2 linked regions of the Dinoroseobacter shibae DFL 12 = DSM 16493 genome follow. The main gene of each other region encodes a partner of the protein of the gene in region 2 in a complex. Links are inferred from orthologs where the notes say so. Each region holds a gene or a part of one and is shown on either strand. Other genes may lie near its edges.

Evidence for each region.
Region 1: the proteins of metK (region 2) and groL are in contact, whole or in part, in a cryo-EM structure (PDB 8P4O), measured with the Escherichia coli proteins. The link is inferred for Dinoroseobacter shibae DFL 12 = DSM 16493 from one-to-one orthologs.

Annotation. Positions count from the first base shown.
Region 1 is NC_009952.1:3,071,312-3,079,387, reverse strand. The notes cover bases 1-2,892. They hold groL (chaperonin GroEL), read left to right. Parts: upstream 1-570; coding sequence 571-2,214; downstream 2,215-2,892. Other genes in these bases: DSHI_RS14805 (GNAT family N-acetyltransferase), read left to right, coding at 2,384-2,875; groES (co-chaperone GroES), read left to right, coding at 216-527. In the rest of the region: DSHI_RS14800 (alpha-D-ribose 1-methylphosphonate 5-triphosphate diphosphatase), read left to right, coding at 2,916-4,061; DSHI_RS14795 (DMT family transporter), read left to right, coding at 4,312-5,160; DSHI_RS14790 (NUDIX domain-containing protein), read right to left, coding at 5,157-5,603; DSHI_RS14785 (alpha/beta fold hydrolase), read left to right, coding at 5,679-6,446; DSHI_RS14780 (ABC transporter ATP-binding protein), read right to left, coding at 6,501-7,466; DSHI_RS14775 (zinc-finger domain-containing protein), read left to right, coding at 7,600-7,788; DSHI_RS14770 (TIGR02117 family protein), read left to right, coding at 7,813-8,076.
Region 2 is NC_009952.1:1,041,410-1,047,728, forward strand. Bases 3,409-6,229 are described here. They hold metK (methionine adenosyltransferase), read right to left. Parts: upstream 5,501-6,229; coding sequence 4,316-5,500; downstream 3,409-4,315. Other genes in these bases: fabA (bifunctional 3-hydroxydecanoyl-ACP dehydratase/trans-2-decenoyl-ACP isomerase), read right to left, coding at 3,409-3,458; irrA (iron response transcriptional regulator IrrA), read left to right, coding at 3,641-4,057; lnt (apolipoprotein N-acyltransferase), read right to left, coding at 5,588-6,229. Outside these bases: pcaD (3-oxoadipate enol-lactonase), read right to left, coding at 66-872; DSHI_RS05165 (enoyl-ACP reductase FabI), read right to left, coding at 884-1,672; fabB (beta-ketoacyl-ACP synthase I), read right to left, coding at 1,697-2,926; more of fabA, read right to left, coding at 2,949-3,408; more of lnt, read right to left, coding at 6,230-6,319. UniProt on the Escherichia coli protein: Catalyzes the formation of S-adenosylmethionine (AdoMet) from methionine and ATP.

The sequences.
Region 1 (8,076 bases), 2.0 Mb from region 2 along the record:
CCGTGCCCGGGCGGGGCGACGGCCGGGATGGTCGCCCGCCCGGGGTGTCACGCGGCGCGCGCGGCTTGCCCGGGCTCCATGCGCATTTTTGCCCATCGTCCCCGTTGACAGGCTGCTGCGGCGTCTCTAACTACGGCGCGTTAGCACTCGGACAAAGTGAGTGCTAATGGCCCCGCAGGGGGTCAGGGAGAAACACTGAGCGAAGGAGCCTACAGATGGCATTCACACCGCTTCATGACCGTGTTCTGGTCCGTCGCGTCGAAAGCGAAGAAAAAACCGCAGGCGGGCTGATCATCCCCGACAGCGCCAAGGAAAAGCCCGCCGAGGGCCTGGTGATCGCCGTTGGCGCAGGTGCCAAGGATGACGATGGGGACCGGATCCCCATGGACGTCAAGGAAGGCGACAAGATCCTCTTCGGCAAGTGGTCCGGCACCGAGGTGACCGTGGACGGCGAAGAGCTGCTGATCATGAAAGAGAGCGACATTCTCGGGATCATCACCGACGAAGCCGCGGCCAAGGCCGCCTGAACGCCTCGACTGATCACAAACATAGACTCAAGGAGCGAACAACATGGCTGCTAAAGACGTCAAATTCGACATCGACGCCCGCAACCGCATGCTCAAGGGTGTCAACATCCTCGCAGACGCGGTGAAGGTGACCCTGGGCCCCAAGGGCCGCAACGTGGTTCTGGACAAGAGCTTCGGCGCGCCGCGCATCACCAAGGACGGTGTCTCCGTCGCCAAGGAAATCGAACTGGAAGACAAGTTCGAGAACATGGGCGCGCAGATGGTCAAGGAAGTCGCCTCGCGCACCAATGACGAGGCCGGCGACGGCACCACAACCGCGACCGTGCTGGCGCAAGCCATCGTCAAGGAAGGCATGAAGTCGGTTGCCGCGGGCATGAACCCGATGGACCTCAAGCGCGGGATCGACCTGGCGACCTCCAAGGTTGTCGAGGCGATCAAATCCGCCGCCCGTCCCGTGAACGACAGCGCCGAAGTGGCGCAGGTCGGCACCATCTCCGCCAACGGCGAGAGCGAGATCGGCCAGCAGATCGCGGATGCGATGCAAAAGGTTGGCAACGAGGGTGTCATCACCGTCGAGGAGAACAAGGGCCTGGAGACCGAGACCGACGTGGTCGAGGGCATGCAGTTCGACCGTGGCTATCTGAGCCCCTATTTCGTGACCAACCCCGACAAGATGACCACCGAGTTGGAAGACGCGATCATCCTGCTGCACGAGAAGAAGCTCTCGTCGCTGCAGCCGATGGTGCCGCTGCTTGAGTCGGTGATCCAGTCCGGCAAGCCGCTGCTGATCATCGCGGAAGACGTGGAAGGCGAAGCGCTCGCCACCCTCGTGGTCAACAAGCTGCGCGGCGGTCTGAAGATCGCGGCCGTCAAGGCACCGGGCTTCGGCGATCGTCGCAAGGCCATGCTGCAGGACATCGCGATCCTGACCGGTGGCCAGGTGATCTCGGAAGACCTCGGCATGAAGCTCGAGTCCGTGACCATCGACATGCTGGGTTCCGCCAAGCGCGTGTCGATCACCAAGGACGAGACCACCATCGTCGACGGCGCCGGTGCCAAGGCCGAGATCGAAGCCCGCGTGGCCCAGATCCGCAACCAGATCGAGGAGACCACCTCGGATTACGACCGTGAGAAGCTGCAGGAGCGTGTGGCCAAGCTCGCCGGTGGTGTGGCTGTCATCCGCGTCGGCGGCATGACCGAGGTCGAAGTGAAAGAGCGCAAGGACCGTGTGGACGATGCGCTAAACGCGACCCGCGCGGCTGTGCAGGAAGGCATCGTCGTCGGCGGCGGTGTGGCCCTGATCCAGGCGGCCAAGCATCTCGACGGTCTGGAAGGCGCGAACAACGACCAGAACATCGGCATCAACATCGTGCGCAAGGCGCTGGAAGCTCCGCTGCGCCAGATCGCCGAGAACGCAGGTGTCGACGGGTCCGTCGTGGCCGGCAAGATCCGCGAAAGCAGTGACCTGGCCTTCGGGTTCAACGCGCAGACCGAAGAATATGGCGACATGTTCAAGTTCGGTGTGATCGACCCGGCCAAGGTGGTGCGCACCGCGCTGCAGGATGCGGCCTCCATCGCCGGTCTGCTGATCACCACCGAAGCAATGGTGGCCGACAAGCCCGCCAAGGAAGGTGCCGGCGCCGGTGGCGGCATGCCCGACATGGGCGGCATGGGCGGCATGATGTAAGCTGCCGGACATTCCGGATGGAAGGGGCCCTTCGGGGCCCCTTTTTTCATGCGCGCGCCCGATCGGTCCGATCGACGTTTCGGGGCGCGCGCGGAGAAAGCGGCAGTCGCCGGTTTTTTTGCTTTGCGCCCCGTGGGTTTCCCGCGCAAGCTGTGCCGGAGGTGTCACTTTGGTTGAATTCGAGTTGAGAGAAGCGGGTCGGGCGGATGCCTTTGCGATCTCGATCCTGGTGGAGACCAGCTTCGAAGGCTCGCGTGAGGACCGTTTGATCAAGGACTTGCGTGCGGAGGATGCGCTGGGTCTGGAACTGGTCGCCATTGAGCGCGGGCACGTGATCGGCCATGCCGCCTTCCCGAGGCTCTCGCGGCCCGAGGGCTGGTATGCGCTCGCCCCCCTGACGGTGCGGGCGGACAGGCGCCGAATGGGCGTCGGCTCGGCCCTGGTGCGGGTGGGCATCGACCGGTTGCGGCAGGCCGAGGCGCCCGCGCTGCTGGTGCTGGGCGATCCGGACTACTACGAACGATTCGGGTTTTCCCTGGGTGCTGCGGCCAAGCTGCGCAGTGCGTATCCGAAGAACAACCTGATGATGCTGGCCTTCGCGCCGGGGTTGAGCGGGGCCGCGTTCGACGTGGACTACCCGTCGGTCTTTCTGCGCAACTGAGCCCTTGCCCTCGGGCGGTGTCCGGCGCATGACGCGGCCCATGCTGGAGCTTGTCTTCGAAAACGGTCTGATCCTCGATCCGGTGGAGGGCCCCCTGCCGGGGCTGGCCATGGCGGGCGGACGCCTGGGTGCGCCGGGCCCCGCCGCGCGGCGCGTGGATCTGGAGGGGTTCGTGCTGCTGCCGGGGATCGTGGATCTGCATGGCGACGGGTTCGAGCGGCATCTAGCGCCGCGTCGCGGCGCGTTGCGCAGCATGGCCGACGGGCTGCGCGCGCTGGATGCGGAGCTGGCGGCGACGGGGATCACCACCGCCGTGCTGGCGCAGTTCTGGTCCTGGGAAGGGGGGCTGCGCGCGCCGGAGTTTGCCCGCGCCCTGGCGGCGGCGTTGCGGGACATGGCGCCGGTGTTGCGCACGCAGATGCGGATGCAGCTGCGGCTGGAGACCCACCTGGTCGACGATTACGCGGAGGTGCAGGCGTTTCTGCGGGCCGAGGGGATCGGCTACGTGGTGTTCAACGACCACCTGCCCCACCGGCGTCTGGCGGAGGGGCGGCGGCCGCCGCGGCTGACCGGGCAGGCGCTCAAGAGCGGGCGGAACCCGGAGGCCCATCTGGCGCTGATGCAGGGTCTGCACGCGCGCCGCGCCGAGGTGCCCGCGCGGCTGGCGGAGTTGGCTGCGGCGTTGCGGGCGGAGGGCGTGCTGCTGGGCAGTCACGATGACCGGAGCGCAGAGGCGAGGGCGCAGGCCCGGGCATTGGGCGCCACCATCGCGGAGTTTCCCGAAACGGCGGAGGCGGCCCGGGCCGCGCGGGCGGCGGACGAGCCGGTGATCCTGGGCGCGCCCAACGTGATGCGCGGGGCGTCCCATGCGGGCAATGCCTCGGCCCGGGACCTGATCGCCGAGGGGCTCTGCGATGCGCTGGTCTCGGATTATCACTACCCGTCGGTGCGGGCGGCGGCCTTGCTGCTCGCGGGCGGAACGGGGCCGGAGTTGGCGCAGGCCTGGCGCATGGTCAGCACCCGCCCGGCGGAGATCCTCGGGCTGCGGGATCGCGGGCGGCTGGTGGCGGGCGCGCGGGCGGACCTGACGGTGCTGGAGGCCGCGACCGGGCAGGTGGCGGCGAGTTTCGCGGGAGGGACGGTGTCCTTCCTGGCGGGCGCGTTCGCCGACCGCCTGCTGGGCTGAGCGGCCGCGCGGAGGAGGTTTTGCGCCGCCCTTCGGGCGTCGCCGGGGGCCGGACCTGCGGTCCGGCGGGATGCTGGCGAGCGAGTGCCTTGCGCGGCTTCGAGTTCCGGCACCCCAGGCTGTCCCACGGTATCGAAACTCCGAGGCATTGCGCCGCCCTGCGGGCGTCGCCTGAGGCCGGACCTGCGGTCCGGCTGGGGCGTTGTGACGCCGTCTTGCGCGGGGCGCGGCCCTGTGATCATGCTGGCCCATGACCGGCGCTTCCCCTTTGCGACTGTTTCTGCTCGTCGCGCTCACCATGACGGCTTTTGCGGCCAATTCCCTGCTCAACCGCGCGGCCCTGGCCGGGGGGGAGATCGGCCCGGCGGCCTTTGCGGCGATCCGGCTGGGCTCCGGCGCGCTGGTGCTGGCCTTGCTGGTGATGCGGACCCGGCCCTTGCGGCTGCGCAAGCCCGGGCGGTGGATCGGGGTGGGGAGCCTTGCCCTGTACATGGCGGGGTTTTCCTATGCCTATCTCAGCCTCGATGCGGGGTTGGGGGCGCTCATTCTGTTCGGCGGGGTGCAGATCACCATGTTCGCCGGTGCGCTGCTGTCGCGCGACGCGATCCCGGTGACGCGGTGGCTGGGCGCGGGGCTGGCGCTGGCGGGGCTGGCGCTGTTGCTGTGGCCCGGGGCGGTGGGGCGGCCGGACCCGCTGGGCCTTGCGCTGATGAGCCTCGCGGCGGTGGGCTGGGGGATCTATTCGCTGCACGGGCGGGGCAGCACCGAGCCCCTGGCGGACACGGCGGCGAATTTCGTGCTGACCCTGCCGCTATGCCTGCTGGTGGTGGCGATCTGGCCCGACGGGGTGGCGATCAGCCTGTGGGGGATCGTCCTGGCGGTGATCTGCGGAGCGGTGACCTCGGGGCTGGGCTATGCCCTGTGGTACACGGTGCTGCCGCAGCTGGGTGCGAGCCGGGCGGCGGTCGCGCAACTGACCGTGCCGGTGATCGCGTCCCTGGGCGGGCTGCTCCTGCTGGGCGAGGCGATCACGCTGCTCTCGGTGCTGGCGACGGTGCTGGTGCTGGGCGGCGTGGCCCTGTCCCTGCGGCGCGGTTAGCGGACGATCGGCTCCAGCGGGTCGTAGAGCAGGCCCTGGCCCCAGGCGACCTGCGCCAGGCTGTCGGGCTTCACGCGCAGGCGGGCCATCTCGGTCCGGGTGACGAAGCGGCGCTCGGTCACGATGCCCTCGGGGTCCTGCCAGGCCGCGTCGAGGGTGCCGGAGAGGATGGTGGCGCGGAAATAGATGTCCACCTGGTGGAAGCTGCCCGCGGGATCGTGGAACTCGTTCACGAGGCAGGGGGCGCCCACGGCGATCCGGAGCCCGGTTTCCTCGTGCACTTCGCGGGCGAGGTTCTCGGGCAGGGAGGTGCCGGGCGCCACGCCGCCGCCCGGGGCGCACCACAGGTCGCTGCGCCCGTCCGGGTAGGCATTGACCAGCAGAAGCCGGTTGTCGCGCAGGATCACGGCGCGGGCGGCGAGGCGGGGTGAGGGCGCGGGCATGGGCCGACAGTGTCGCTGCGTAACGGGCTTGGCAAGCCCCTCGCCTTGGCCCGGACGGGCGGGTAGGGTGTGGACATGACTTTCCGCGCGCTTCTTTTGTGTTTCGGCCTGCTGGTGCCGCAAACGGCCTCGGCGGCCTGTGTCGTGCTGTTGCACGGGCTGGCGCGGAGTGACGCGTCTTTCACGGTGATGGAGGCGGTGCTGCGCGGGCTGGGCCATGCGGTGGTCTCGCCCACCTATCCGTCCACCGAGGCGACGGTGGAGGAACTGGCGGCACAGATTGTGCCCGCCGCCCTGGGCGCCTGCGCGCCCCGGAAGGCGCATGTGGTCAGCCATTCCATGGGCGGGATCCTGGTGCGGGCGCAGGCAGCGGTGGCGCCCCTGGAGAACCTGGGCCGGGTGGTGATGCTGGCGCCGCCGAACCAGGGCTCGGAGCTGGTGGATGCGCTGGGCGACTGGGCGATCTTCCAGTGGGTGAACGGGCCTGCGGGGCGGCAGCTGGGCACCGGGCCAGACAGCCTGCCGAACCGGCTGGGCCCGGTGGGGTTCGAGACCGGGGTGATCGCGGGCACGTCGAGCTGGAACCCGCTCTTCTCGCAGCTGTTGCCGGGGCCCGATGACGGCAAGGTCACGGTGGCGCGGACCAAGGTGGCGGGGATGGCCGATCACATCATCCTGCCGGTGTCCCATACCCTGATGATGAACGACCCCAAGGTGATCGCCCAGACGGTGCATTTCCTGGAGAACGGCCGCTTCGCGCCGGAGATGAACTATGCCGAGGCGGTGCAGCGGCTGTTCAACGCTTCGGAGCTGAGCACGCGGCTGGAGGCCCTGGGCGAGTAAAATCCTTGACGAAGGATTTTACCAAGACCCTTGCTTAAGGGTCTTGGACCCGGCTCAGGCGGCCTGGGCGTTGTGGGTCAGGGCGAGGAACACGTCTTCGAGGTCGGGCTCTTCGGTGGCCAGTTCGCGGATGCGGATGCCCGCGTCATGGACCGCCTGCAGGATCGTCTCCACCGGGATCTGGCCGCGCCGGTAGGTGAAGCCCAGGGTGCCGTCGGGCCGGGCCTCGGCCTGCACCCCGTCGATCCGGGGCAGGGTGCCGTCATGGCCGTCCTCGGGGGAGATCACCAGCGTCTTGGCATCCAGTCGGCTGAGCAGGGTCGGGGTCTTGTCCTGGGCGATCTTTGCGCCGTGGTTGATGATCGCGATCTCGTCGCACATCTGTTCGGCTTCTTCGAGGTAATGGGTGGTCAGGATGATCGTCATGCCCTGTTCGTTCAGCTTGCGCACGTTGCGCCACAGCATCTGGCGCAGTTCGATATCCACGCCGGCGGTGGGCTCGTCGAGCACCAGCACATGGGGGGTGTGCACCAGCGCCTTGCCCAGCAGCAGCCGCCGCCGCATCCCGCCCGAGAGCGACCGGGAATAGGCGTCCGCCTTGTCCGACAGCCCGATCAGCGCGAGGATCTCGTCGGTGCGCCATTCCGAGCGCGGCACCCCGTAGAGACCGCTTTGCATGTCGAGCGCACCGCGGGGGGTGAAGAACGGGTCGAGGTTCAGCTCCTGCGGCATCACGCCGATGGCCGCGCGGCTCTGGCGGGGGTTCACGTCCTGGTCGAAGCCCCAGATCCGCACCTGTCCTGCGGTCTTGCGCACCAGCCCGGCGAGGATGTTGATCAGCGTCGACTTGCCCGCGCCGTTCGGGCCCAGCAGCCCGAAGATGGAGCCGGCCGGGATTGTCAGGTCCACGCCCTTCAACGCCTCTTTCGCAGGCTGGCCGTTGGCGGCCCGGTAGGTCTTGCGCAGGCCGGTGATCTCGATGGCGGGGGGGCGTGTTTGGCTCTGGTCTGGCTGTGACATGGCGTCCCTTCGTCCGTTCCCTGCGCGGCGGCGGCTTGTCCGTGCGCGCGCAAGACGTATGATGCGCCCGACCTAGGGGCGGTCGCGCCCCGTGGCAAGCCTTTGTGATGCCAGCCCTTGATGGAGCCGCCCCATGCCCACCGCCGTCCCCGAGACCAAGATCGTCAACCAATGGCGGATCGCCTGCGATGGCGGCGAGGGGGCGCTGGGGCATCCGCGTGTCTGGCTGCAGATCCCGCAGGAGCATGGCTGGGTCGAGTGCCCTTATTGCGATGCGCGATACATTCACAAGGATTTCGAAGGGAAGATCGACGTCGCCTGACGGGGTCGGTCCCGCGCAGCCCCGATGAGGGGGCTGCGCCACCTGGCCTTGGGCGCGGTCGGGGTGCTGGGCCTGTACCTGGGCGCGGCACTTCTCGGCGCGCTGGTGCCCGCCGGACCCGACCCGGACGACAGCCCCGCCGCGACGCGCGGCCCGGAAGTGACGATCGGATTGATCGGCGGGCCGATCCACTATGACTTCGTCCTGCCGATGACGCCCGAAACACGGCAAGCCTTCGCGCCCCTGGCCGCGGCGGGCGTGCCGGTGGACGCGCCGGAACTCGCCTGG
Region 2 (6,319 bases):
CGGGATGGGCCCGGGTGCCGGGGTGAACCCCGGCCTACGGGCGGGCCGGAGATGTAGGCCGGGGTTTACCCCGGCGTCGCGGCCCCCAGATGGCCGGTTTCGCGCAGGAAATCGGTTAGCGCCTCGGCATAGGCCTCGGGCTGTTCCACATGGGGCAGGTGGCCCGCCCGGCGCAGCAGCACGAAGCGCGAGCCGGGGATCAGGTTCACCGTTTCGCGCACGAGATCCGGCGGGGTCGAGCCGTCTTCGGACCCGGCGATGCCCAGGGTCGGCAGGCGCAGCCCGCTGGTCGGCGTGTAGAAGTCCGTCCCCGAGATCGCCGCGGAGCAACCGATATACCCCTCGTCCGGGGTGGCCAGCACCATGTCGCGCCAAAAGGGCAGGCGCGGGTCGGTGAGGAAGGCGCGGGAGAACCAGCGTTCGAGAATCGCGTCCGTGAGCGCCGCGACCCCGCCCGCGCGGACCCCGTCGATGCGATCCTGCCAGAGCTTGGGCGAGCCGATCCTGGCGGCGGTGTTCGACAGCACCATGGCGCGCACCAGGTCCAGCCGCTTGACCGCCAGCCCCTGGGCGACCATCCCGCCGATCGAGAGGCCGACAAAGACGCAATCCCTGATCCCCAGATGATCGAGCAGCCCCTCGGCATCCGAGACCAGCGCACCCATGGTGTAGGGGGCGGGGGGCACGTCGGATTGTCCGTGCCCGCGCATGTCGTAGCGGACAATCCGCAAGCCCGGGGGCAGCAGGGGCAGGATCGGCTCCCACAGGCGCAGGTCGGTGCCGAGCGAGTTGGCGAAGACCACCACTGGCCCGTCGCGCGGGCCTTCGTCGCGGTAATGCAGGCGCACGCCGTCGCGGGTGAACTCAGGCATCGCCGCCCCGCTCAGATGTTCTCGGCTTGCGGCATGCCCAGGACGTGATAGCCGCCGTCGACGCGCACGATTTCCCCGGTGGTGCAGGCGCCCGCATCGGAGATCAGCCAGACCGCGGTGCCGCCCACGGCCTCCAGCGTGGCATTGGCGCGCAGGGGCGCGTTCTGCTCGGTCTGCCGGTAGGTCTTGCGCGCGCCGCCGATGGCCGCGCCCGCCAGCGTCTTCATCGGGCCGGGCGAGATCGCGTTGACGCGGATCCCGTCCGGGCCGAGATCGTTGGCGAGATAGCGCACCGCCGATTCCAGCGCCGCCTTGGCCACGCCCATCACATTGTAGAACGGCGTCACCCGGTTGGAGCCCTGGTAGGTCATGGTCAGGATCGTGCCGCCCGCGGGCATCATCGCATGCGCCCGGCGGGTCACCTCGATCAGCGAGTAGCAGGAGATGTCGAGCGAGGTCTTGAAGTTCTCGCGCGAGGTATTGAGGAACCGGCCGGTCAGTTCGGCCTTGTCGGAATAGGCGATGGCGTGGACGAGAAAATCGAGGCTGCCCCAGCGGTCCTTCAGGGTCTCGAAGGCCAGATCGAGGGAGGCATCGTCGGTCACGTCCACATCCACCAGGATGTCCGAGCCGACGCTTGTCGCCAGCGGGCGGACGCGTTTGCCGAAGCCTTCGCCCTGGTAGGTGAAGGCCAGTTCCGCCCCCGCCTCCGCCGCCGCCCGGGCGATGCCCCAGGCGATGGAGCGTTCGTTGGCGACGCCCATGATCAGGCCTTTTTTGCCCTGCAAGACACCGGTCATCGGAAATGTCCTTCTGTGGAAAAATCAGTCCAGGTAGCGCGACATCAGCAGCGTCGCATTGGTGCCGCCGAAGCCGAAGCTGTTGGAGAGCACGGAATCGAGTGTGACACCCTCGCGCAGTTCTGTCACGATTTCCTCAGGGTGGATCGCCGGGTCGAGCTCGGTGATGTTGGCCGAGGCCGCGATGAAGCCCTTGTTCATCATGATCAGCGAATAGATCGCCTCGTGCACGCCGGTCGCGCCCAGCGAGTGTCCGGTCAGGGACTTGGTGGAGGCGACGGGCGGGGTGGTGCCTTCGCCGAAGACGCGGCGCACGGCCTCGATCTCGGTCACGTCGCCCACGGGGGTCGAGGTGCCATGGGCGTTGATGTAGTCGACGCTGCGGCCTTCGGGCAGGGTGGCGATGGCCTGGCGCATCGACCGCTCGCCGCCTTCGCCCGAGGGCGCGACCATGTCGTAGCCGTCCGAGGTCGCGCCGTAGCCGGTGACCTCGGCGTAGATTTTCGCGCCGCGCGCCTTGGCGTGTTCGAGTTCCTCCAGCACCAGCACCCCGCCGCCGCCGGCGATCACGAAGCCGTCGCGGGTCGCATCGAAGGTGCGCGAGGCGGTGGTGGGGGTGTCGTTGTATTTCGAGCTCATCGCGCCCATGGCGTCGAAGAGGCACGACAGGGTCCAGTCGATCTCCTCGCCGCCGCCGGCGAACACGATGTCCTGCTTGCCCATCTGGATCAGTTCCACCCCGTTGCCGATGCAATGGGCGGAGGTGGAGCAGGCCGAGGTGATCGAGTAGTTCACGCCCTTAATCTTGAACGGTGTCGCGAGGCAGGCGGAGTTGGTGGACGACATGCAGCGCGTGACCATGAACGGCCCCATCCGCTTGGGCGCGCCCTTTTCCTTGACCGTCTTGAACGCCTGGAAGAAGTTCGAGGTGGACGGCCCGCCCGAGCCCATGATCAGCCCGGAGCGTTCGTTGGAGACATTGCTGTCCTCCAGCCCGCTATCGGCGATGGCCTGTTGCATGGCGATGAAGTTGAACGCGGCGCCGGGGCCCATGAAGCGCAGGTTGCGCTTGTCGATATGGTCTTCGAGCACGATGTCCGGCACGCCGTGGACCTGGCTGCGGAAGCCGTTCTCGGCATAGGTTTCGGCGAAGGTGATGCCCGAGCGGCCCGCGCGCAGGCTGGCCTCGACCTCGGACACGGTATTGCCGATCGGGGAGACGATGCCCATCCCGGTGATGACGACGCGACGCATGGGGTGTTCCTTCGTGTTGTGCTCAGTTTTCGGAAAGAGCGACTTTCATGTCCTTGACCTGGTAGATGACCTCGCCATCGGCCTCGACACGCCCGTCGGCCACGCCCATGGTCAGGCGCCGGGTCTGCACGGCCTTGGTGAAGTCCACGAAATAGCGCAGCATCTTGCGGTCGGGGCGGACCATGCCGGTCAGCTTGACCTCGCCCACGCCGAGCGCGTAGCCGCGCCCCTGCCAGCCGCGCCAGCCCAGGTTGAAGCCCGTCAGCTGCCACAGACCGTCGAGGCCGAGACAGCCGGGCATGATCGGGTTGCCGGGGAAGTGGCAGTCGAAGAACCACAGCTCCGGCGTGATGTCGAACTCGGCCACGATATGGCCCTTGCCATGGGCACCCGCGTCGCCGCTGACCTCGGTGATGCGGTCCATCATCAGCATGGGGGGCGCGGGCAGTTGGGCATTGCCCGGGCCGAACAGCTCTCCGCGTGCGCATTTCAGAAGGTCGTCCTTGTCGAACTGCGTCGGAAACTGTGCCATGGGGTCGTTTGTCCTCGGGTCGCGGATGGGTTCTGGCTCCCTTATCACCCCCGGTTTGCCGGAGACAAGAGGCAGGCCGGGGGCAGCGTGACAGCGTGTCCCGGAATTTGCGAAGGCTTTGCAATTGATATTTCGGCGGCAAACGGCATATATGGGGGAAGGAAACGGAGAGACGGCAACAGATGCGCGCGCAAGGTTTGGAACGAGGGACGGAGTGGCTGGCGACGGGCGGGGTGCGTCCGACGAAGCAACGCGTGACCCTGGCCGCGTTGCTGGTGGGCGACGGGCGGGACCGGCACGTCACCGCCGAGAGCCTCTACGCCGCCGCGCTGGCGGGGGGGGAGCGGGTGTCGCTGGCGACGGTCTACAACACGCTGCGGGCGTTCTGCGACGCCGGGCTGGTGCAGGAGATCACGGTCGACGGCTCCAAGAGCTATTTCGACACGCGGATCGACGACCACCCGCATTTCTACTGGGAAGAGGACAATACCCTCACCGACGCCCCGGCCGAGGAGCTGGAGATCTCGCGCCTGCCGGCGATCCCGGAGGGCACGGAGATCTCGAAGGTCGATGTGGTGATCCGGCTGCGCAAGGCCTGAGACCGGCGCGGATCCAACCTGTGCAAGACACCGAAACGGCGCCCGCGGGCGCCTTTTTCATGCGCGATCCGCGTCGGGGCCAAGGGCGCGCCCGCGACAGGGGCCGGCCCTGCGCGCGCTGTCGGAAATACCAGGGGACGGGCTGTGTGACCCGTCCCCGTTTCTTTTGCGCAAAATACTCCGGGGGAGGCCCGCAGGGCCGGGGGCAGCGCCCCCCAAGGCTTTTACTCAAAAGCCTTGCCCCGCGCGGAGGGGCGCTCAGACCGCGGCCTTGAGCGCCTCGGTCAGGTCGGTGCGTTCCCAGCTGAACCCGCCATCCGCTTCGGCGGCGCGGCCGAAATGGCCATAGGCCGCCGTGCGCTGGAAGATCGGCTTGTTCAGGCCCAGATGCTCCCGGATGCCGCGGGGCGACAGATCCATCAGCTGCCCCACGGCGGTCTCGATCCGGCTCTCGTGCACCTTGCCGGTCCCGTGGGTGTCGGCATAGATCGACAGCGGCTTGGCCACCCCGATTGCGTAGCTCAGCTGGATCGTGCAGCGATGCGCGAGCCCCGCGGCCACCACGTTCTTGGCCAGGTACCGCGCCGCATAGGCCGCGGAACGGTCCACCTTGGTCGGATCCTTGCCCGAGAACGCCCCGCCGCCATGCAGCGCCGCGCCGCCATAGGTGTCGACGATGATCTTGCGCCCGGTCAGGCCCGCATCCCCGTCCGGCCCGCCGATCACGAACTTGCCCGTGGGGTTCACCCACCATTCGGTCGCGTCGTCGATCCAGCCCTCGGGCAGCTCCTGGCGGATATAGGGTTCGACCACCGCGCGCACGTCAGCGGAGGTCATCGCCGGGTCCAGGTGCTGGGTCGACAGCACGATCGAGCTCACGCCCACCGGCTTGCCGCCTTCGTAGCGGACGGTCAGCTGCGACTTGGCATCGGGCCCCAGGGTCGGCTCGGCGCCGGATTTGCGCACCTCCGCCAGCCGCCGCAGGATCGCGTGGGCATAGCAGATCGGCGCGGGCATCAGCTCCGGCGTCTCGTCCACGGCGTAGCCGAACATGATGCCCTGGTCGCCCGCGCCTTCCTCCTTGGTGCCCGAGGCGTTCACGCCCTGGGCGATATGGGCGGATTGCTCGTGCAGCAGGTTGGTGATCTCCACGGTCTTCCAGTGGAATCTGTCCTGCTCGTAGCCGATGTCGCGGATGCAGTCGCGGGCGATCGTGTCGATCTTGCCCATGTAGTCCTTGAGCCGCTCCTGGTCGGACAGACCGACCTCGCCGCCGATGACGACGCGGTCCGTGGTGGCGAAGGTTTCGCAGGCGACGCGGGCCTCGGGCTCTTCGGCCAGGAAGGCATCGAGAATGGCATCCGAGATGCGGTCACACACCTTGTCGGGATGCCCCTCCGATACGGATTCGGAGGTGAACTGGTAATTTTGGCGGGCTGTCATGAGAGTGCTCCATTGAATAGCGACCGCTGCGCCAGGAAGCCGTTGCAGCGTCGGTGGCATGGGGCGTATCCCCCTGTGGCCATGGCGTCAATGGGCGCGGGCCCTGGACCGCGTCATTAGCCCCAGAAGTGATACAATCATCGCGATCAGCAGGGGCAGATCGCCCAGACGGGCATAAGGCGGGGTCGCCAGCGCCGGGGGCAGGGCCGCATCGAGGGTGCCCGCCACCCCCAGGGGCAGCGCGCCGGTCAGCGCGCCGGTGGGGTCGATCACCGTGCTGATGCCGGTATTGGCCGCGCGCACCAGGGGCATGCCGCGCTCGATCGCGCGGAACCGGGCCAGCACCAGGTGCTGTTGCGGGCCTGCGAACTGGCCGAACCAGGCGTCATTGGTGATCTGCAGCATCCAGTCGGCCTCGGCCAGCCGGGCGCGGCCGAAATTCGGAAAGATCGCCTCGTAGCAGATCAACGGCAGGGCGCGCCCGAGCGGGCCGAAATCCAGCACTTGCGGACCCGGCCCGGCCAGGAAGCCGCCGCCCTCGGCCACGGCCAGGCCGCGAATGCCCAGGCGCGCGGCGAGATCGCCGAAGGGGACGTATTCGCCGAAAGGGACCAGATGGGCCTTGTCGTAGATCTGCGCCGGTATGCCCGTGGCGTCCAGCACCGCCAGCGCGTTGGTCGCCCCCGCCGGGGTGCCGCGCACGGCACCCAGCACCACCGGCGCGTCGCCCGCGGTCTCGGCGATCTGCGACAGGAGCGGGCCCGCGTTTTCCAGCCGGTAGGCGATCGCGGTTTCGGGCCAGATCACGAGGGCGGGCGG